DNA from 3 places in the Streptomyces fagopyri genome. Region 1 is predicted to be linked to each of the others. Evidence: riboswitches for the same ligand, from Rfam matches in the RefSeq annotation. Region 1 holds a riboswitch; each other region holds the start of a gene.

Region 1 (7,034 bases):
CGGTCCGCCTCGTAGACGACCGGCGGATTGAGGCACTCCTCGATGGTGGTCCAGATGCTGAAGGACGGTGCGAAGTCATAGCCGTCGACGGTGAGGTTCGCGCCGTCGCGGATGCCGATCTCCTCGATCTCGTCGAAGAGCTCGTCGGCCGCGTACCGCGCGAAGACGTCGGACAGCCCCGGTTCCACACCCATGCCGACGAGGGCCAGCGCGCCCGCCTTCTCCCAGTCGGCGGCCTGCGCGAACTGCGCGTCGCCGAGCATGACCCCGCACTCGTCGTACGGCCTCTCGGGATGCGGGCGCGACAGGGACATCGCCATGTCGAGGTAGGTGGCGCCGGCCGCGCGCGCCGCCTGGAAGAGGGGCATCACGAACCGTGGATCGGTGGCGTTGAGCAGGACGTCGCAACCGTGCCGGTTCAGCAGCGCGGTCACCGCGCCCTGGTCCGACGCGTCGACGCGCTCGGCACGGAAGCGGTCCGCGGCGTCGGGGAGGGCGGCGACCGCGGCCTCGGCGCGGCTCAGGTCGTAGTCGGCCACGACCATCTCGTCGAAGAACGGGCGACGGGCCGCGATCCGGGTGATGGCGGTGCCCACACCGCCGGCTCCCACTAGCAGAACACGCATGACACGGACTTCCTCTCTGTCGAGAAGGGACGTGCCCGTGCGGACCGGAGACACGGCGCCCCTGGCGGCAGATCCAACGCCGGACGCTCGGATAAGGTCAATGGTGTTGGCATAAGGAGACGGGAGACCACGGTGCCGAAAGCGGTGGTGCCCGAGGAGAAGCGGCGGCGCCGGCGTCCCACCAGGAGCGGCACGGTGCTGTCGGAGCGGCTCATCGTCGAGACCGCCCTGCGGATGCTGCGTGAGCACGGCAGCGCGGGACTCACCGCCCGCCGTCTCGGCCTGGCCCTGGACGCCGATCCCAGCACCCTGTACCGGTACTTCCGCGGTATGGACGACCTGACCCTCGCGATCGGCGACGCCCTGATCGGGCAGGCGCTGGACGGCTGGCGGCCCACGGGGGAGTGGCGGTCGGACCTGCGCGGCCTCGGGCTGCGCATCCACGCCGTGTACGTCGGGCATCCACAGGCGGCCCTGCTGACCGCGAACCGGGTCACCGGCCGGGCCCACGAACTGGCGGCCGACGAGGCCATCCTCGACGTCCTGCGCACGGCGGGGTTCCCGCTGCCGGACACGGTACGGATCTATCAGGCCTTCATCGACCAGACGCTGGCCTTCGCCGCGCTCGACGCGGCCTCGCTGGCGCTGCCGCGCGAGAGCCGCAGCGCCGACGAGGACATGTGGCGTTCCACGTACGCCCGGCTGCCGCGCGCCACCCACCCGCGGATCGCGGAGGCGGCACCCCTCCTGGCGACCCGCATGGTCGACAGCGCCTACCCCACGGCTCTGGAGATGCTGCTGGACAGCGCCGCGGCACAGTGGGAGACGCTGAGCGCCCGCTGACCGCGGTCCGCTGTCCTGGCGGTCCCTCGCCGGGTACGGTCCCGAGCCGGGAGCCGGGAGCCGGGAGCCGGGAGCCGGGAGCCGGGAGCCGGGAGCCGGGAGCCGAGAACCGAAAACCGGGAGTCGCGAGCCGGGCGGTTCGAGCCGGGCGGACGAGTGGGGTCGAGGAGCGAGGCGGGGCGAGCGGGGCGAGCGGGACCGGACGAGGGGGGCGAGTGCGGCCGGGCGAGCGGGCAGAGCGCGTGGGGCCGGTGGGCGAGCGAGGCGGTCCGGACGGTGGCGGGAGCGCTCCCATGTCGGGAGGATACGGCTCATGACTCAGCAGCCGACGATCCGCCGCTACAAGACCGAAGACCGTGCGGCGGTGGGGCACGTGTGTGTGATGACGGCCGACGAAGGAGGGGACTCACGGGAGCTCTATCCCGACGAGGAGTTGATGCCGTCCCTGTTCGCGTACCCCTACTGTCAGCTCGAACCGGAGCTCGCCTTCGTGCTCGACGACGGGACCGGCCGGGCGGTCGGCTACGTCCTCGGCACCGCCGACACCACGCGGTTCGTCCGGGACTTCCGCGACATCTGGATCCCGAGCGTCGCCGGGCGCTACCCACGGAGTACGACGCCGCCGCGCACGCCCGTCGACACGATGATCGACCTGCTGCACCGCCCCGAACGCATGATCCTGCCCGAACTCGCCGCCCATCCCGCTCATCTGCACATCGACCTGCTCCCGCACTGGCAGCGCAGGGGCCACGGCCGGGCGCTGATGGACACCTTCCTGGACGCGCTCGCCGATCGGGGTGTCCCCGCCGTGCACCTCGGCATGGTCACCGCCAACACGTCGGCCCGCGCCTTCTACGACCGTCTCGGCTTCCACGAGATCCCCGTACCGGACCCGGGCCCGCTGACGTATCTGGGCAGGCCGACGGGCCGCGACCGCCGGTCGCCCTGACCCGCACGGGCGGTGGGGCCCGGGCCCGGGGCAGGGAGAGCGCGCGGCCGGACTCAACCTAATGAAGATCTCGTGCCTCTATATGAGGAGACGTCCTGCGGGTGGTGGGGGGAGAGGGCATTGCTTAGGGCGGTGGAAGAGCGTCGCGGCGATGTCGGCAACGGACACGTACACGGAGGGGCGGCGGGAACCGCCGGCGGGCCGCCGCCGTCCGCGGCGCGCGACGACGTACGGGGGCGTCCGGGCGGCACCCTGCACCGGTTCGTGTCGTTCGTCGCGCGCGTCCTGCGCGGCGAGTGGCACGGCATGGTCGTCGAACCGTTCCGGCAACTCCTGCGCCGGGGACTGTCCGGACTGGTGCTGGCGTTCGTGGCGGCCTTCGGGGTCATCTTCTTCCACGCGATCGCCCAGCATCCGGCCGGCGCCACGGTGGTGCGGCTGACCGGCGGGGTGAAGGCGTGCCTGCCGTTGCCGTTGGCCCTGTTGCGGACTCCCGTGTCGCTGTACGTCCCCGCCCTCGACCTGCCGGTGTGGGCGGGCATCACGCAGTTGTTCCTCGCCTTCGCCCTCGCCGAACTCGCCCTCGGCCGGGCCAGGACCCTGGCCATCGCGTACATCACCACGCTGGCGGGCACCCTCATCGTCCGCGTGATGATCGCGATGGGTCCGGGCTGGTGGGGTCTGGGGCTGCCCTCCAGGACGGGGCAGGTGCTGGACACCGGCCCGTCCGCCGCGGTCGTGGGGCTGTTCACCTACCTCGCGGTCGTCCGACGCGCGCCCGTGGTGTTCGCGCTCACCGGCGGCTCGATGGTGTGGGAGTCGGTCGCCAAACCCAATCTGGCCGGCCGGGAGCACCTGATCGCCGTGGCGGCCGCGATCGTCCTGGGGTTGTCGCACGGACGCAGGCGAAGACCCTTGCGGGCTCTGACGGTCCTGCTCCACTCGCGTCGAGCGGCGGCCGGGCCGACCGGCACCCCGGACCTGCGGAAACCACCCGCTCCACGGTCCTTGACGGAATCACCAGCCATGGCGGAATCATCAGTCATGGCGGAATCTTCGGCCTCGGCGGAATCGGAAGAATCGGCGGTCTCGCCGGACCCGCCCGACCCTCCGAACCCGGCGAATCGCGCCAACGGGCAACGGGTGCGCCTGCGCTGACGCGGGCGGATCGAAGGGAGGGCCCGTGCCAGGCGCATGGAGCCGGTCACGGAGGTGCGGTGAACCGGGCTGTTCCGCGGGCGCCCCGACCCCGCGGCTGCCGTCCCCTCGCGGGGTCACGCGTACCGGCATCCATGGAACAGGTACCGGCATCCATGGAACAGACGGAACCGGCGGAACGGGAACGGACGGAACAACGGGCGCGGCGGAAGTCGTGCCGACCGGCGCCGTGGTGGGCGGACTCACCCGGGATCGGGAGTACGACGAAGGTCACAATTACATATCGGACACTTCGCACTTCAATCTTCACGTGAGGCACACAAGTTGGCTAAGTTGGCGGCAGGCCTCACGACTTCCTCCGGCGAACCTCGCCGGGTCGCTCGGCCTCCGCCTAATCCGGTGCGGCCTCGCGGCGACCGGAGCCGGGGACCCAACCGAACCCTGGGGTGAATCGGCCAACTGCCCCACGGGGCAACGGCCGTAGGGCATACCTTCCGGATCTGTCCGCCCGAACCCGACAGCTAACTCGGTAGGCGGTGCACGGAAGGAGTACGTCTGCCATGGCGCCGGAACGCACCCCGGGCCCTGGAGGCACCAGCCTCCCCGGCATGCCCCGCTCCGCACCCGCGACGGTGGCCCGCTCCTCGGCGGACCGGTTCCCGCAGAGCCCCAACTCGGCCTCCTCCGGCGGGGACGACGGTCCGAGCCGCGAAGAGGTCCAGCAGCGGATCAGTTCCCTCTACGACCGGGCCGAGACCGCCACCGGGAACTACAACGCGACCCGCGCGATGACCACCGGTTCACGCAGTCGCCTCAACCCGGCCCGGGATAACGGGCGCAGGGGTACCGACGCCACTCTCGACGACGTGTCCCGGCCCTGGTTCGACGTGGGCCGTGCCCAGTTGGGTCCGACGGTGCCGGCGAGGCTGCCGGCCGACAGAATGCCGAGGCGCACGGCCGAGGCGCGCCCCGCCGTTCCCTCGAAGCGTCTGGAGGGCGGACCCTCCGCCCGCGCCCTGGAGGCCGCGGGCCGCCCCGTTCCGGAGCTTACCGCCGGACCGGGAGCGGGGCCCGTGGCCGAGTTGACCGCCGGACCGGCGGCAGGGCCTGTGGCGGAGCTCGCCTCCGGGAGGGCTGTCGCGGCGCTGCCGGCCGGGACGGGGGCACGGCAGGAGGCCGTCAAGGCCCTGCCCGCCCCGGCCGCCGAGTCCTCTCACTCCTCGCTGAAGAACCGCAAGGAGCAGAACCGGCGCAAGCTCGCACTCGCCCGTGAACTGCTGTCCCGGCACGTCGTCCAGCAGCGGATCGCCCCGATCGCGGCGATCGAGGCGCGGCCGCCTCAGGAGGTCTGGCCCACCCCGGAGGACCAGGTCCGCCGCGAGGCCGAGGACCAGTGGCGGCGCGCGCAGTCGGCCGGGCTGGGTATGGGCGCACCCGTGGACACGGCCGCACACGGGGGCATGGGTGCCCCCGTCGGCATGGACGCGTCCCTCGGTGCGGGAACGCCTCTCACCTCGGACATGACGTTCCCCTCCGACACGACGTTCACGTCGGGCATGACCTTCGCCTCGGACACGGCGTTCGCCTCGGGCACCGCCTACGCTCCGGAGCTGTCGTACGCCCAGGACATGGCCTACGCCCCCGTCCAGCTCCCGGCCCCGGAACCGGTCCGTGCGCAGGACCTGGTCCGTGCCCAGGAGATGTCTTTCGCCCAGGAGTCGCCCGCTGTTTCGGAGGCGGCCCACATCCCCGCCATGAGCGTCGCCCCCGCCCCGTCGGTCGGGTCCGCTCCGTTCGCCCCGTCCGTCGTTCCCGGCCCGTCCTTCGCCCCGGTCTCACCTGTCGACGCGGCGGTGCCCACCACCGCGGGCATGGTCATGGGCGGCGGCGACACATCGGGCTCGGGGTACGACATGAAGGCCGCCAAGGCGCTGGCCTTCGCCCGTGCCCAGATCGGCAGGCCGTGCGTCTGGGGCGCGGCCGGACCGGGCTCGTACGACTGCGCGGGGCTCACCCGGGCCGCCTGGATGGTGGCCGGGGTCGCACTCCCGCGTACCGCGCGCGACCAGGCGACGGCGACCACGGCGATCCCGCTCACCGACATCCGGGTCGGCGACCTGATCTTCTTCTACGGCGACGTCAGCCATGTCGGGCTGTACATCGGCGACAGCATGATGATCCACGCGCCGAGCCCGGGGGCGTACATACGCGAGGAGTCGATCTTCTACGCCGGACAGGCGGCGATCCACAGCGCGGCGCGGCCCGCGTAAGGGGCGGGCGGGCTCGCGTACGGCCCAAGTCCTCCGACCTGACGAGGGGTCGCCCAGGCGGCGACCGGCCTGGCACGACCTGAACGGCGCCCGTACCGATGCGGGACGGGCGCCGTGCATCCGCGTCGGGCAGGCGTGCCGGTACACGCGGCGAGGCGCCGAACGGGCCCCCGCGGATGACTACTTGCCCGAGAGGGGCATGGACGTCGCAGTCCCGTCGGTGAGCACCGACGTGTCGTCTGACGGCTCGGTGGGGGGAGGCTCCGGCGGCGGGCTCGGCGGGCTCGGCGGGCTCGGCGGGCTCGGCGGGCTCGGCGGGTTCGGCGGGTTCGGCGGACTCCGCGGACTGGCAGGCCCATGTGCGTCTCCAGCGGCGAGAGTTGACGGAAGGCGTCGTCGCTAGCGGGCGACAGGGGAGTGGTAGCCGCTTTCGCGCGCGTGGCGCGGCCGCTCTGTGGTCCCGGAGACAGGCCGGTCGAACGCGGAAGGTGCCCAGCGACACCGGCCCGGCGCCTCCTCCGTGGAGCCCCCGGTGCCCGCGCAGGTGACGTACCGTCCGCTCGTCCCTGGCGGAGACGCGACGGCATGGGTGTCCAGGCGCCGGCGCCTGGACACCGGCGCGGTGGCGAGGCGACGCGGTCGCACAACTCGGCGACAGGGATGCCGCCTTGGCGCGCCCTTGTGGTGGCGGACACCAGTCGATCAAGTCCGTTCGGTGCGTACCCGCGGTGTTCGCGGCGTGTTCAGTCCGTGGTCGCCGGTGTGCCCGAAGCTTCGCCGGGAGCGTGAGCGCGCTCCTTGTCTGCCCGACCCCCTGAAAAGAGGACCGGCCACCTTGCGTACGCACTGGCGTAGACAAGCCCCCATCACCGCCGCCGCCCTGACCCTCCTCGCCCTCGGTCTGTCCGGTGCGCCCGCTTCGGCGCAGGACCCGTCCACGGTGCGGATCAACGAGGTCGAGTCGAGCGGCGGCAGCCCCGGCGACTGGATCGAACTCGTCAACACCGGGACCGCCGCGGTCGACGTGTCCGGGTGGATCGTCAAGGACAACGACAACTCCCACTCCTACAAGATCGGCAAGAAGACGTCGATCGCTCCGGGCGCCTTCCTTGCACTGGACGTCGAGTCGTCGTTCGGGCTGGGGAGTTCGGACTCCGCGCGGCTGTTCCAGACGGACGGTTCCACTCT
Region 2 (7,034 bases), 4.2 Mb from region 1:
GTGCGCGGCCCCGCGCAGCTGCTCGATCTCCCGCAGCTGCTTGCGTACCCGGGCCACCGCCCCCGCCTGCCGGTCACCGACCCGCTCGGCGAACGCGGCCCCGTCCAGGTACTGGTCGGGGCGATCGGAGAGCGCGAGCTGCAGGGCGGGGTCGAGGCCGCCGCTGCGGTACTGCGCCGCGGCGATCGAACCCAGCGCGTCCCGTGCAGCGTTGAGCCGGTCCTCCTTGCGCGCCGTCTCGTCGCGCAGGTCGTGCAGCCGCCGGGACGCCTGGTCGGCCTTCTCCTTCGCCCCGTCGTACTTCTCCGTGGCGACCTCGGCCTCTTCGTACAGCTTGTCGACCCTGGCCTTCACCTGCGCCGGGGACAGCCGCGGCTCCGCGTGCCCGGTGCCCTCGAATCCGGCCGTCGTCGCCGCGCCGGCGAGGGCGATGGTCGCGGCCGTGCGGACCGTATGGCCGCCGAGTGAGCGCTGTCTGGGCTTGCGGTGTGCTGCCACGAGGGCCCACATCCTTCCCGGGGGACGTGACCGCCTCGGAGGGCGCGGTCATCGGTGACGCGTCCGGCGACGGCCCACACAGGGGGAGCGAGTCGCCGCCGGACCTTTCTCGGCGGTGGTGTCCGGCTGCCGCCCCTGGCCCGGGCGGCGGTGGGGAGCCGGGCACCTGGTGGAGGACGCTAAACCTGAGTGCGAGGGCTCGGTAACACCATGTTCGGAACTGGCGTAACTGGATCGCCGGGTGACCGTATGTGACTGTGATCCCGGTCCGGCGTCGGCGACTTCACACAGGGTGATGACCGATGGGGCGGTTCCGGGACGTTCGGGGGTTCTCAGGTGCTACGGGTCCTCATGGGGTGGGGCGGTGCCAAGAGGGGCACACACCTCCGATTAGGCTCCGGCCCCATGGACGTACTCATCCATCTCTTCGTGGGCCTGCACATCATCGGCATCGCCTCGCTGCTCGGCGGCTTCCTCACCCAGATGAAGGCGATGGGCCGGGGCACCGCCCGGTTCGTCCCCGCCATGCTGCACGGCGCGCTGACCATGCTGGTCACGGGTGTCGTCCTGGTCGGTCTCAACCAGGCCGACGACCACTCGGTCAACACCGTCAAGATCGGCGTGAAGCTGGCCCTGCTGATCGTGATCCTCGGGCTGGTCTATGTGAAGCGGGACGACGAGAAGGTCGACAAGGGCCTGTTCGGGCTGGTCGGGCTGCTGACGACCGCGAACATCTTCATCGCGGTGCTGTGGACCTGACGGTTCCGGCCGCCACCAGCAGCCAGGCGGCCACCGAGATCCACAGCAGTACCTGCCCGACCCCCCTGAGCCACGCGAAGCCGACGGCGTCCGCGACCGACAGGGCCGCCGCCGCCGTCATGGCCATCGGGAACACGGTCGCCCAGCGCCGCACGTCGTAACGCGGACGGCGCCACAGCAGCTCCGCGACGGCCAGCACGGCGTACCAGGCGAGCGTCACCATGATCAGCGCCTGGGTCACCCAGCGCATCACGCCGTTGTCGTCGTAGTTCCACAGGTAGATGTCCGCCTGGTACGCGAGGACCAGCTTCGACGCGGCCAGCGCGGAGATCGCGAGCGCGCCGCCCGCGATCCAGTGGTCGCCGCGCCCGTTGGCCGTCTCCCGGAAGTCGAAGCACGTCAGCGCCACCACGTACAGCACCAGGAACCCCAGCCAGAACAGGACCAGCGCCGCGTACGCGAGCCAGTCCGCGCGCGTGGCCCCGGCGAGCGACGCGGCGAGCACCGCGAGTCCCTGCGTGGCCACGCATCCGAGGAACACGCTTCCGGGCATACGGAGCCGCAGGCCCCGTACGAGCAGGTAGAGCAGCCCCGGCCACAGCACCGCGGCGAGCGCGAGCAGCACCTCGGCGACCCCGAGCCATCCCAGGTCGGTCAGCCGGGTGCCGAGCACGGCGGTCGCGGCGACCCCGGTGAGCGCGCTCGGCGTGCCGGCCTCCTCCAGCCACCGCTCCCGATCGCGCAGCAGGCGGACCGTGAAGTCCACGGCGAACCCGAGCCAGATGACGGCCGCCAGGACCAGCGCGATCCGGGACAGGACCTCGTCACCGGCCTCGTGCAGCCCGACGGAGAGGATGCCGGTGGCCAGAACGGCGGCCGCGGCGGCGGGCGGGCTCTCCGCCCACCAGGAACGGAGTCGGACCCACGGGCTGCGGGGCGGCGAGGTGGCTGGCATGGCCCCGATGCTAGGGACCTTCGGGCGGGTTGCCCGCGGGGCGCGCGCGTACATCACGCATGCGGGGTCGGCCGGACGGGTGCGGGGGCGCGGGGCGCCGGGGGGAGGAGTGCGCGGGCGGTACGGGCGTACCGGCGTACGGCGACAAGGGGGCCGCGCGTACGGGCGTACGGGCGTACCGGCGTACGGCGACAAGGGGCGTGGACGGCACGGGTGACGAGGGCGCGGCGGTACAGGCGTACGGCGGGTACGGGCGTACGGCGGGTACGGGGGCGCGGGCACGAGCGAGCGGCGCGGGCCGGGCGCGTGGAGCCCGGGGGGCCTCACGCGCGCGTGCCCGCGCCGGGGCTCAGGCCGGGCGCACCACGCTGTGGATGATCGACTCGCCGCCGTAGAAGATCGACTCCTCGCGGACGTACGCACCCGGCTTGGGGGCGTGGATCATCATCCCGTCGCCGACGTAGAGGCCCACGTGGCTGATGTCGCCGTAGAAGAAGACGAGGTCTCCGGGCTCGATGGCGGAGAGGGGGACCGTGGTGCCCGCGTTCACCTGGTCGTAGGTGGTACGCGGGAGGGTGACGCCGGCGGCCTTCCACACGGCCTGGGTGAGACCGGAGCAGTCGTACGAGCCGGGTCCGGTCGCGCCCCACACGTACGGCTTGCCGACCTGGGCACGCGCGAAGGCGATGGCCTTGCCGGCCTTGGCGGTGTACGAGGAGTCGGTGGCCGTGGTCCCGGACGTCCCCGTGGTCCCGGACGACGTGCCCGGCGGTGGGGCCGTGTCCCGGGCCTTCTTCTCCGACGCGGCCCGCTCGGCCGCGAGTCGGGCCGCCTCGCGGTCGGCCTCCTCCCGCTTCTTCTTCGCGATCGCGGCGAGCCGTGCCTTCTCGTCGGCGGTCAGCTTCGACAGCAGGTCGCGCGCCGCGGCGAGCTTGCCCTGGACGTCGGCCTTGGAGGTCTTGAGCGCGTCCTGCGAGGTGGTGAGCGTCCGCAGGCTCCGGGAGGCCTCCTCGCGTTTCTTCGAGGTCGAGGCCTGCTCGGTGACGTAGTCGTCGACGGCCGCCTTCTGGCGGGTGGTCAGACGGTTCATCAACTGGGTCTGGTCGAAGTAGTCCTGCGGGGTGTCGGCCAGCAGCAGGCTCGCGCTGCCGGGTGCGGACGCCCCGGTGCGGTACTGGGCCGCGGCGAACGAACCGAGCTCCTCGCGCGCGGTGTTGAGTTTCTCGGTGCGCCGGGCCACGTCGTCGAGGAGGGAGCCGACGCGCTCGCGCTGCTTGGCGGTCTTCTCCCTGGTCGCGTTGTACTTCTCGGTGGCGGTCTCGGCCTGGTGGTAGAGGTCGTCGACCTTCTTCTCGACCTCTTCGAGGCTCGGTCGGGGCTCGGCCGGGGGCGCGGCGTTCGCCGTCTGGGAGAGCAGGGCCACGGAGGTCAGGGCGGCCGTGGCGAGGACGGGGGTCCGTAGGCCCGTCCGGCGTGTGCCCGGAGGACTCCACTTGCGGTGCGACGCCAAGAGAGGCGACTCCTTCCGTCATCCGCCTACCGGGTTAGCTGTCGGGTTCGGGCGGGTACTTCCGGAAGGTTTGCCCTACGGTCCTTGCCCCACGGGCGGTCGGACCGATTCACCCCAGAGTCGGTTGGGTCCCCGGCTCCGGTCGCCGCGCGGGCGCGCCGGACTCGGCGGAGGCCGCTCGGCCCGGCGACGTTCGCCGGTTGCCGTCGAGCGGTCTGCCGGGCACGCTAGCCAACGCGTGAGCGGTCTGTGAAGTTTGATGTGCGATATGCCCGATACGTTTTCGTGACCTGGGCCGCCTGGACGCCCGGAGCGGCGGATCGGTGGCCGACCGTAGCGGGGCGCTGCCGGAAGGTGAGGGTGTTTCGGTGTGGGCGGGGACCGGTTTTCGCGGCACTCCGGCCCGGTTCCCCGGCAGGTGCTGTGCACCGGCGCGGACACGGTGGGGGTCCTTGCCGGGAACCCTGTGCGCCGCCGGGAACCCCGTGCGGTGTCCGTACGAGTCCTGGTCCGGTTTCCGTATGCGTCCCGGCCCGGTTTCCGTGCGAGTCCCGGCCCGGCTTTCGTGCGAGTCCGGTCCGGCCACAGCCCCGGTCCGGACCCTGTGGGACCCCCGTGCGGCGTTCGTGCGCACCCCGGCCCGGCGTCCGTGGCGGTCCTGGTCCGGCGTCCGTGGCCGTCCTGCCCCGGCTCCAGCGGGAATTCGGGTCCGGACTCCGCGGGAATTCCGGCCCAGTTTCCGGGGTGGCGGCGGGTTGTCAGTGGGGCCGCCTAGACTCGGAGAGCGATGAGCAGCCTCTTTGATGACAGCTTCCTGGCGGACCTCAAGCCTTCCGGGGCCCATGAGGAAGAGCCTCCGCCGCCGCCCGAGGACGAGGTGGCGGAGCCGCTTCCGGACGACCTGTTCGGCGGCCGCTTCGACGTGCCCCCGGACCGCGACGCGTACTACCGCGACGGCGCCCACCGGCCCGCCGTGGACCCGGCGGCCCTGCTGGACGGGCTCAACGAGAACCAGCGCGCGGCCGTGGTGCACTCCGGCTCCCCGCTGCTCATCGTGGCCGGCGCCGGCTCCGGCAAGACCCGGGTGCTCACGCACCGGATCGCGCACCTGCTGGGCGAGCGCCATGTCCACCCCGGCCAGATCCTCGCGATCACCTTCACGAACAAGGCCGCGGGCGAGATGAAGGAGCGCGTCGAGCAGCTCGTCGGCCCGCGCGCCCACGCGATGTGGGTGATGACCTTCCACAGCGCGTGCGTACGCATCCTGCGCCGCGAGTCGAAGAGGCTCGGCTTCACGTCCTCCTTCTCGATCTACGACGCCGCCGACAGCAAGCGCCTGATGGCCCTGGTCTGCCGGGACCTGGACCTCGACCCGAAGCGCTTTCCGCCGAAGTCGTTCAGCGCGAAGATCTCCAACCTGAAGAACGAGCTGATCGACGAGGAGGACTTCGCCGGCCAGGCGGCGGACGGTTTCGAGAAGACCCTCGCGCAGGCCTACGCGATGTACCAGTCGCGGCTGCGCGAGGCCAACGCGCTCGACTTCGACGACCTGATCATGACGACGGTCAACCTGCTGCGCGCCTTCCCGGACGTCGCCGAGCACTACCGCCGCCGCTTCCGCCACGTCCTGGTCGACGAGTACCAGGACACGAACCACGCGCAGTACGCCCTGGTCAGGGAGCTCGTGGGACCGGCGAGCGGCGACCGCCCCGAGGGCCTGCCGCCGGCCGAGGGCGACCTCGGGCCCGCCGAGCTGTGCGTCGTGGGTGACGCCGACCAGTCGATCTACGCCTTCCGCGGCGCGACCATCCGCAACATCCTCCAGTTCGAGGAGGACTACCCGGACGCGACGACCATCCTGCTGGAGCAGAACTACCGCTCCACCCAGACGATCCTCACCGCGGCGAACGCGGTCATCGAGCGCAACGAGTCGCGCCGCCCCAAGAACCTGTGGACCAACGCGGGCGCCGGGTCGAACATCACGGGCTATGTCGCCGACACCGAGCACGACGAGGCACAGTTCGTCGCCGACGAGATAGACCGTCTCACCGACGCGGGCGACGCGAAGGCGGGCGATGTCGCGGTCTTCTACCGGACGAACGCCCAGTCCCGTGTGTTCGAGGAGATCTTCATCCGCGTCGGCCTGCCCTACAAGGTCGTCGGCGGTGTCCGCTTCTACGAGCGCAAGGAGGTCCGGGACGTCCTGGCCTACCTGCGCGTCCTGTCCAACCCCGAGGACTCCGTCCCGCTGCGCCGGATCCTGAACGTCCCCAAGCGCGGGATCGGTGACCGCGCCGAGGCGATGATCGACGCCCTCTCGCAGCGGGAGCGGATCAGCTTCCCGCAGGCGCTGCGCCGCGTCGACGAGGCGTACGGCATGGCGGCGCGGTCGACGAACGCCGTGAAGCGGTTCAACGCGCTCATGGAGGACCTCCGTACGATCGTCGAGTCCGGCGCGGGCCCGGCGACGGTCCTGGAGGCGGTCCTCGAACGCACCGGCTATCTCGCCGAGCTGCAGGCCTCGACGGACCCACAGGACGAGACCCGGATCGAGAACCTCCAGGAACTCGCGGCCGTGGCGCTTGAGTTCGAGCAGGAGTCCGGCGGGGGCGAGGACGGGACCGGGGCGGCCGGCGATGCCGCAGGGGCGACCGATGCCGCAGGGGCGACCGGTGCCGCTGGGGCGACCGATGCCGCTGGGACGACCGATGCCGCTGAGGGGGTCGCGGTGGCCGGCGGGCTCTCCGGGTTCCTGGAGCGGGTCGCGCTCGTCGCCGACTCCGACCAGATCCCCGACGAGGACGACGGCAACGGCGTCATCACCCTGATGACCCTGCACACCGCCAAGGGCCTGGAGTTCCCGGTCGTGTTCCTCACCGGCATGGAGGACGGCGTCTTCCCGCACATGCGCGCGCTGGGGCAGGTCAAGGAGCTGGAGGAGGAGCGGCGTCTCGCGTACGTCGGCATCACGCGCGCGCGTGAGCGCCTCTACCTCACCCGCTCGTCCATGCGCAGCGCGTGGGGCCAGCCCTCGTACAACCCGCCCTCCCGCTTCCTGGAGGAGATCCCGGACACGCATCTGGAGTGGAAGCGCACGGGCGCCATGGCCCCGGTGTCCTCGGGGCCCGTCTCGGGTGTGGCGGCCTCGCTGTCGTCCTCGCGCTCACGGTCCGCGGCGTCCGGTGCCTCCGGCTTCGCGACGCGCCGCGGGGCCTCCGAGAAGCCGGTCGTCTCGCTGGCGGTGGGCGACCGGGTCACCCACGACCAGTTCGGGCTCGGCACGGTGGTCGGGGTGAAGGGCACGGGGGCGAA
Region 3 (7,034 bases), 4.0 Mb from region 1:
TCCACGAGCTCCACCAACGCCGCCTTCGCGTCGCACTCCGGCAACGGAGCCACCGCGGCCCGGGCCTCCTCCGCGTACCGCACGGTGTCCCTGCGCGCCTGCTCCAGCGCCGGGTGCGCCCGCAGCCGGGCCAGTGCCTCGGCGTGCCGGTCGTCGTCCGTGAGGTCGGAGTCCAGCAGCTCGCACAGCGCGACGTCCTCTGCGAGACCGAGCCGCTCCGCCCGCTCGCGCAACCGCAGCACCGGCAGCGTGGGAATGCCCTCGCGCAGATCCGTCCCGGGCGTCTTTCCCGACTCGTGCGAGTCGGACGCGATGTCCAGGACATCGTCCGCGAGCTGGAAGGCCACGCCCAGCCGCTCCCCGTACTGCGTCAGCACGTCCACGACCGCCTCGTCGGCCCCGGACATCATCGCGCCGAACCGGCACGCCACGGCGACCAGCGAACCGGTCTTGCCGCTCAGCACGTCGAGGTAGTGCTCGACCGGGTCCCGCCCGTCGCGCGGCCCCGCCGTCTCCAGGATCTGCCCGGTGACCAGCCGTTCGAACGCCTCGGCCTGGACGCGGACGGCCTCGGGCCCGAGGTCGGCCAGGGTGTGCGACGCGCGCGCGAAGAGAAAATCACCGGTGAGGACCGCGACCGAGTTGCCCCAGCGGGTGTTCGCGCTGGGCACTCCGCGCCGCGCGTCGGCCTCGTCCATCACGTCGTCGTGGTACAGCGTGGCGAGATGGGTCAGCTCGACGACCACGGCCGAGGGCACGACACCCGGCGCGTAGGGGTCACCGAACTGCGCCGCGAGCATCACGAGCAGCGGACGGAACCGCTTCCCGCCGGCCCGCAGGAGGTGTTGCGCGGCTTCCGTGATGAAGGGGACCTCGCTCTTGGTGACTTCGAGCAGGCCCTCCTCGACAGCCGCCAATCCGGCCTGGACATCGGCTTCGAGAGCCTGGTCCCGCACGCTCAGCCCGAACGGCCCGACGACGGTCACGAGAGGTTCTCCTGTCTGCTGACGATCACATGGCGAACTCGGTCGATCATTCGGTCGATGACACGGTTTGTCGATGTGTCGCTGCCATCACTCAAGTCAGCGTATCCGGTCACGTTTCGATCACCACGAGCGCCCACCGTCCCCACTGTCGACTTCCTCCCGACTTCCCTCTCACCCGGCGTCCGATGTCTCCGGAGGGGCAGGCGGTCCCACGTCCGGGCGACGGCCCCTCGCGAACGGTATGTTCGTGAGAGGCCGTTATGACAGCAAATACACCGAATCGCCCCCGCTCATCGAGAACACCGAGAACACCGAGAAGAGCATGCACATCCGTACGGTCTTCCCCTACGAGACGACTCACGAGGACCTCTGGATCCCCCTGGCGGACGGCACCCGCCTGTACGCACGCATGTGGCGCCCGTTGACCGAGGAGCCCGTCCCCGCCCTTCTCGAATACCTCCCGGACCGCCTCCGCGACTCGACCGCGCCGCGCGACGCGCAGCGCCACCCCTGGTACGCGGGCCACGGCTACACCTCCGTCCGGGTGGACGCCCGCGGTCACGGCAACTCGGAGGGCGTGCCGGCGACCGCGGAACCCTCCGATACCGCCGAGACCACCGACGGCGTGGAGGTGATCCACTGGCTGGCCGCACAGCCCTGGTGCAGCGGCCGGGTCGGCATGTTCGGTCTCTCCCGGGGAGGCACCATCTCCCTGCGGATCGCGGCCCGCGCACCCGGACCGCTGAAGGCGGTCGTCGTGGTCTGCTCGGCCGACGACGGCACTGCCGACCACCGATTCGCCCACCGCACCGACCGCGGGTTCGGCCGCGAGGGAGGTTCCGTCCTCACCGCCGGCGCGCACGCCCGCGCGGCCGCGGCGCTCGCCCATGTCGCCCGCCCACCGGACCCCGCGCACGTCGGTCAGGTGATGTGGCGTGACATGTGGGTGGCGCGCCTGGAGACGGTGGACCCGGGCATCCGTACGTGGCCGACACACCCGGCCCGGGACGTGAACGGGGGCGCCGGGGGCCTCGACGAGGACAGCTCCGCGATCCGTGCGGCCGTCCTGGCGGTGGGCGGTTGGCACGACCCGTACCGCGACTCGGTGCTGCGCCTGGTCCGGAGCCTCCCGCCGGATCGCGTACGCGGTCTGATCGGTCCCTGGTCGCACGGGTACCCCGACCAGGACCGCCGGCCGGGCCCGGCGATCGGCTTCCTCCAGGAGACGCTGCGCTGGTGGGACCACTGGCTCGAGCCGCACGGCAGGCGCACGCCGGCCGCCCCGGGCGCGAGGACACCGGCCGGCACCGACGGCCGCCCGGTGATGGCGGAGCCCCTTCTGCGCTCCTACGTCATGGACGCGCACCCTCCGGCGACGGCCTACGCCTCGCTGCCCGGCCGCTGGGTCGGCGACACCGCCTGGCCCTCTCCCCTGGTCACCGTCATCGCGTACGCGCTCCGGGGTGCGCCGGTGCTCGTGCGCTCCCCTCAGCACACCGGCGTGGACGCGGGGCGCTTCCGCCCGGTCGGAGGCGACGCGGACCTGCCCCCGGACCAGCGGGAGGAGGACGCGAGATCCGTCTGCTTCGAGTTCGAGGTGCCGGGAGAGACCTGGATTCTGGGGTGCCCCAGCGTGCGCCTGCGTCTGACCTCCCACTCGGCCCGGGGCCAGGTGATCGCCCGGGTCTGCGACGTGGCTCCCGACGGCGCCTCGACCCTGGTCACCCGGGGTGCCATGAACCTCTCAGCGCGCTACGGCCGCGATCGGGCCGTCCTCTGGAAACCGGGCGCCACGGAGGACGTACGTTTCGAGCTGGACGCCATCGGATACGCCGTCCCGCCCGGCCATCGCATCCGCCTCTCCCTCTCCTCCGCGTACTGGCCGTGGATCTGGCCCGAGCCCGGCTCGGAGGCCGGGTTCACCCTGGATCCGTCGGCCAGTTCTCTCGAACTCCCGGTAAGGGCACGCGAGTCGGACCCCACGATCACCTTCGCCGAGCCGGAGCACTCGGTACCGCTCGGGGTGGCGTCCGCGGCCACCCTCGACGAACCCCGCCCGGAACGCCGGGTCGTGCACGACGTGGCGAAGGACGAGTGGCGCCTCGAAGCCGTCCCCCGCGACGGCGGCACCCTCGTCCATCCGGACGGCCTCGAACACGCGGAGGAGGCGCTGGAGACGTACCGCGTCCGTGAGGCCGACCCCCTGAGCGCCCGCGCCCACTCCTCCTGGTCGATCCGCCTGCGCCGCGCGGAACCGGCCTGGGACGCGCGCGTCGAGGTCCGCTCCGAAGTCGTCTGCGACACACGCGACTTCATCACCTCCAGTGAGCTGGTCTGCGAGGACGGCGACGAGGTGGTCTTCCACCGGACGTGGGAGCGCAGGATCCCGCGCACGGCGGGCCGAAGCCCCGGCGACGGTCTCGGCGACCCCGCGGAGCAGGACGCGGACCGCTGAATCCCTGACGGACCCCGGCAACGGAGGCCCGCCGGCTTTCACGGACGGACCAGGAGACGGTCACGCGCTTCGCGGCGCACCGGCGGATCCGGTGTCCGGGACCAACAGGTCATTCAGGGGAGGGGAGTTCAGCTCCTCGCCCCGCCGTGACATGCCAGGCGCTTCCCGAACTCGGTTCAGGTGAACCCCACTTCGGGGCCGACGAGGACCGGCTCCCCCGCGGCGACCCGGGCAACGGGCTGCCCGCGGGGCGGGTTCACCCGCCCCCGAACAGGGGTTCATCGACCTCTTACCCGCGCCTTATATGCCCGACTTGCCGCCATTGCCGCTTTATTCCTGGCCGATCGAGTGAGTTGGGTCACGCGCGAAGATCACCCATCCCGCGACCCCGCTCGGCGACTACCCGTTTGCATAAGCCAAGTTGAGTGAAAGATTCCGGATTAATCGGGCAATTCATCCGCCCTTATGTCCTGGTGAAAACGATCTACACCGCGACATCAAGGCTTGTTTCGGACATGTGCTCTCGCATACCTTCACGTCACTCCGGACGGACCGCCAAATCCTGCCACCGACCGGAAACCACACCCGACCACACACGCACGGCAGGAGCGGGGGACCCAGGTAAGTCGCCGAACCGAAGTCCGGAACGGCTAGGGGTGAAGTCGCACTCACCGTGCGGCCGGGCAGCTCCCGCCCGAACCCGACAGCTCACCTCGCAGGCGCCGGAGAGGAACTCGTCATGGCCGCAGCAGGCAGACACTGCCACCCGAAGTCCCGCAGCACCCTCGTCCGCGGCATCCTGGCTGCGGGCACGGGCGCGGCGGTACTCGCCCTCCCGATCCTGGGCGCGACCTGCGCCCAGGCCGCCACGGGGGCCTCCGACGTCCAGCTGGTCACCTACAAGGTGGTCGCGGGCGACACCCTGGTCAAGATCGCGCAGAAGTACCCCTCCACCGGCGGCTGGAAGAAGCTGTACGAGGCCAACAGCGCGGTCATCGGTTCCGACCCGTCGGCACTCCGCACGGGCCTCACCCTGACGGTCGGCACGAAAACCGTGCAGAACGCCACAAAGTCGACAAACGTCACGGCCGCGGTCGCGAAGACCACGAAGTCCAAGACCACGGCAGTCACCGCGGCCACCGCCGCCGTGAAGACGTACACGAACGACCTCGACGGCTGGATCAAGCAGTCGCTGGACATCATGGCCAAGGCCGGAATCCCGGGCAGCTACGACGGCATCCACCGCAACGTCATGCGGGAGTCCTCCGGCAACCCCAAGGCCATCAACAACTGGGACTCCAACGCCGCGGCCGGTATCCCCTCCAAGGGCCTGCTCCAGGTCATCGACCCGACGTTCAAGGCCTACCACGTGCCCGGCACGTCCATGGACCCCTACGACCCGGTCGCGAACATCACCGCCGCCTGCAACTACGCCGCGGCGAAGTACGGCTCGATCGACAACGTCAACGGCGCCTACTGACAGGTCGCCACGAGACCGGGGGCGCCGGACCAAAGCTCCGGCGCCCCCGCCGAACCAGGACGACGGGGAAACGGGGCCACGGGAAACCAGGGCCATGGGAAACCGTGCCGGCGGGAAACCGCGGCCACGGCAACCCGGAGCCACGGAAAACCGGGGCTATCGAGCGGAGACCGGGAGCAGCCGCTCCAGCACCACCGCGACCCCGTCGTCCTCGTTCGACAGCGTCACCTCGTCGGCCACCGCCTTCAGCTCCGGATGGGCGTCGGCCATGGCGACCCCGTGGGCGGCCCAGTCGAACATGGGTATGTCGTTGGGCATGTCGCCGAAGGCGATGGTGGCTTCGGGGGCCAGCCCGAGATGGGCGGCGGCGAGAGCCAGCCCCGTCGCCTTGGTCACCCCGCATGGCTGGAGTTCGACCGTGCCGGGCCCCGACATCGTGACGGTGGCCAGAGAACCCACCACTCCCCTGGCCGCCGCGGCCAACTCGTCGTCGGACAGCAGCGGGTGGCGCAACAGCACCTTGCTGATCGGCTCCGTCCACAGGTCGTCGCGGCGCCCGACCCGTACCGCGGGAAGCGTCGGGTGCGGCATCACGTAACCGGGCTCGATGAGCGTCAGTCCGTCCACGCCGTCCTGGTCCACCGCCGCGTAGAGCAGCCCGACCTCCGCCTCGATCTTGCCCAGCGCCGTCTCCGCGAGTTCCCTGTCCAGGGTCACCGACCACAGCAGACGGTCCGCGCCCGCGTCGTAGAGCTGCGCCCCCTGTCCGCACACCGCCAGCCCCGCGCCGCCGAGTTCACCGAGGAGCGGGCGCACCCTCGGCGCCGGGCGACCCGTCACGACCAGGTGCCGGGCGCCCGCCTCCACCACCCTCGCCAACGCGGCCCGGGTCCGGTCGGAGAGGGTGTCGTCACCGCGGAGCAGCGTTCCGTCCAGGTCAGTGGCGATGAGCGAATATGCAGTCGGAGCGGCCATGATCCGAAGAATACGGATCGAACGACTCAGCGGCCCGGCGTGAACCGGACGACGTCCGGTATCCCGTCAGCAACGCCGTTCACCGCACGGGCCGCGCGCGACGGACGGTGTCACACGCTCCGATCCGCCGCGCCGGACACCCCGGAACACGGCCGCGACGACTCCAACACCCGCCACACAACGGCCGGTTGCGGAACGCGTACGGTCGGGCACGTCCCGATGGCTTCGGGACGTGGCCCCCCGCCGCCGTCCCGCGACCGTGCGCCCGGCCGTCACCGCCGTGCGTCCGACCGCCGCGCGTCACCTCAACCGTGCGCCGCCGCCAGGTGCTTGGCCAGTCGCGGCGAAGCGAACTCCGTCCCGCACACGAACCGCATCACGGGCCCGTACGAGGCCGCCGCCGGCAATCCCGTGAAGTACAGCCCGGGGACCGAGGAGCGGTATCCGGCACCGAGCTTCGGGGTGCCCCGGCTCACCGCCAGCTCCGTCCGCAACGCGTCTCCCAAAAAGCCCATCGCGGCGATGTCGACGCGATAGCCCGTCGCCGCGATGACGTGGTCGGCCGCGAGTTCCCCGGCCGAACCGTCCAGGGTCCGCACGGAGAGCACCGGTCGGCCCCCGGAGACCGAGGCGCGGTCGATCCGGGCGACCTCACTGACCTCGACCTTGCCCTCGAAGCGGTCCCGGAGCCACCACGCGCCGAGCGGGCCGAGCACCCGGCGGACGAGATGGTGCCGGGTCTCTGCGGGCAGGTAGCGGTAGGGATGCGGGTAGTAACTGAGCGCCCACAGCGACCAGGCACGCCCGAAGGGCGACTCCGGCCGGAACTTCGGCTGCCCCCAGGGCGGCGCACCGAAGGCGACCCTGCCCCGGCCACGGGACACCACACGCACCCGCGCGCCCGCCTCCGCCGCGAGTGCGGCCGTCTCCAGGGCGGACTGGCCCGCGCCGACGACGATCAGCTCCTTGCCCGAGAACCGGGTGAGGTCGTGGTGCTGGGAACTGTGCGAGACGGGCCCGGCGGGCGCCGGTCCGTCCGCCGCCGCCTCGCCGAGTTCGGGCGGCAGATGGGCGAGGCCGTCCAGTCCGGTGGCCACGACGACCGCCCGTGCCGTGAACGACTCCCCCGAGTCCAGCT

What was found. A riboswitch is a leader RNA that binds a small molecule or an ion and turns the genes downstream of it on or off. The one in region 1 is predicted to bind cyclic di-AMP.
Region 2: it holds a riboswitch for cyclic di-AMP, as region 1 does, so the genes downstream of both, GFH48_RS16730 (C40 family peptidase) here and GFH48_RS39545 (C40 family peptidase) in region 1, are expected to answer to the same signal.
Region 3: it holds a riboswitch for cyclic di-AMP, as region 1 does, so the genes downstream of both, GFH48_RS17580 (transglycosylase SLT domain-containing protein) here and GFH48_RS39545 (C40 family peptidase) in region 1, are expected to answer to the same signal.

What each region holds. Positions count from the first base shown of each region.
Region 1 is NZ_CP045643.1:8,075,758-8,082,791, forward strand. It holds gene GFH48_RS35005 (saccharopine dehydrogenase family protein) at 1-626, opposite strand, end outside; gene GFH48_RS35010 (TetR/AcrR family transcriptional regulator) at 759-1,469, shown strand; gene GFH48_RS35015 (GNAT family N-acetyltransferase) at 1,783-2,418, shown strand; gene GFH48_RS39540 (hypothetical protein) at 2,551-3,576, shown strand; cyclic di-AMP (ydaO/yuaA leader) riboswitch at 3,955-4,128, shown strand; gene GFH48_RS39545 (C40 family peptidase) at 4,185-5,846, shown strand; gene GFH48_RS35035 (lamin tail domain-containing protein) at 6,682-7,034, shown strand, end outside.
Region 2 is NZ_CP045643.1:3,924,633-3,931,666, reverse strand. It holds gene GFH48_RS16745 (C40 family peptidase) at 1-498, opposite strand, end outside; gene GFH48_RS16740 (hypothetical protein) at 904-1,257, shown strand; gene GFH48_RS16735 (tellurite resistance/C4-dicarboxylate transporter family protein) at 1,235-2,212, opposite strand; gene GFH48_RS16730 (C40 family peptidase) at 2,562-3,722, opposite strand; cyclic di-AMP (ydaO/yuaA leader) riboswitch at 3,731-3,902, opposite strand; gene GFH48_RS16725 (ATP-dependent DNA helicase) at 4,510-7,034, shown strand, end outside.
Region 3 is NZ_CP045643.1:4,103,481-4,110,514, forward strand. It holds gene GFH48_RS17570 (polyprenyl synthetase family protein) at 1-986, opposite strand, end outside; gene GFH48_RS17575 (CocE/NonD family hydrolase) at 1,309-3,441, shown strand; cyclic di-AMP (ydaO/yuaA leader) riboswitch at 4,018-4,176, shown strand; gene GFH48_RS17580 (transglycosylase SLT domain-containing protein) at 4,181-4,921, shown strand; gene GFH48_RS17585 (HAD family hydrolase) at 5,078-5,896, opposite strand; gene GFH48_RS17590 (FAD-dependent oxidoreductase) at 6,202-7,034, opposite strand, start outside.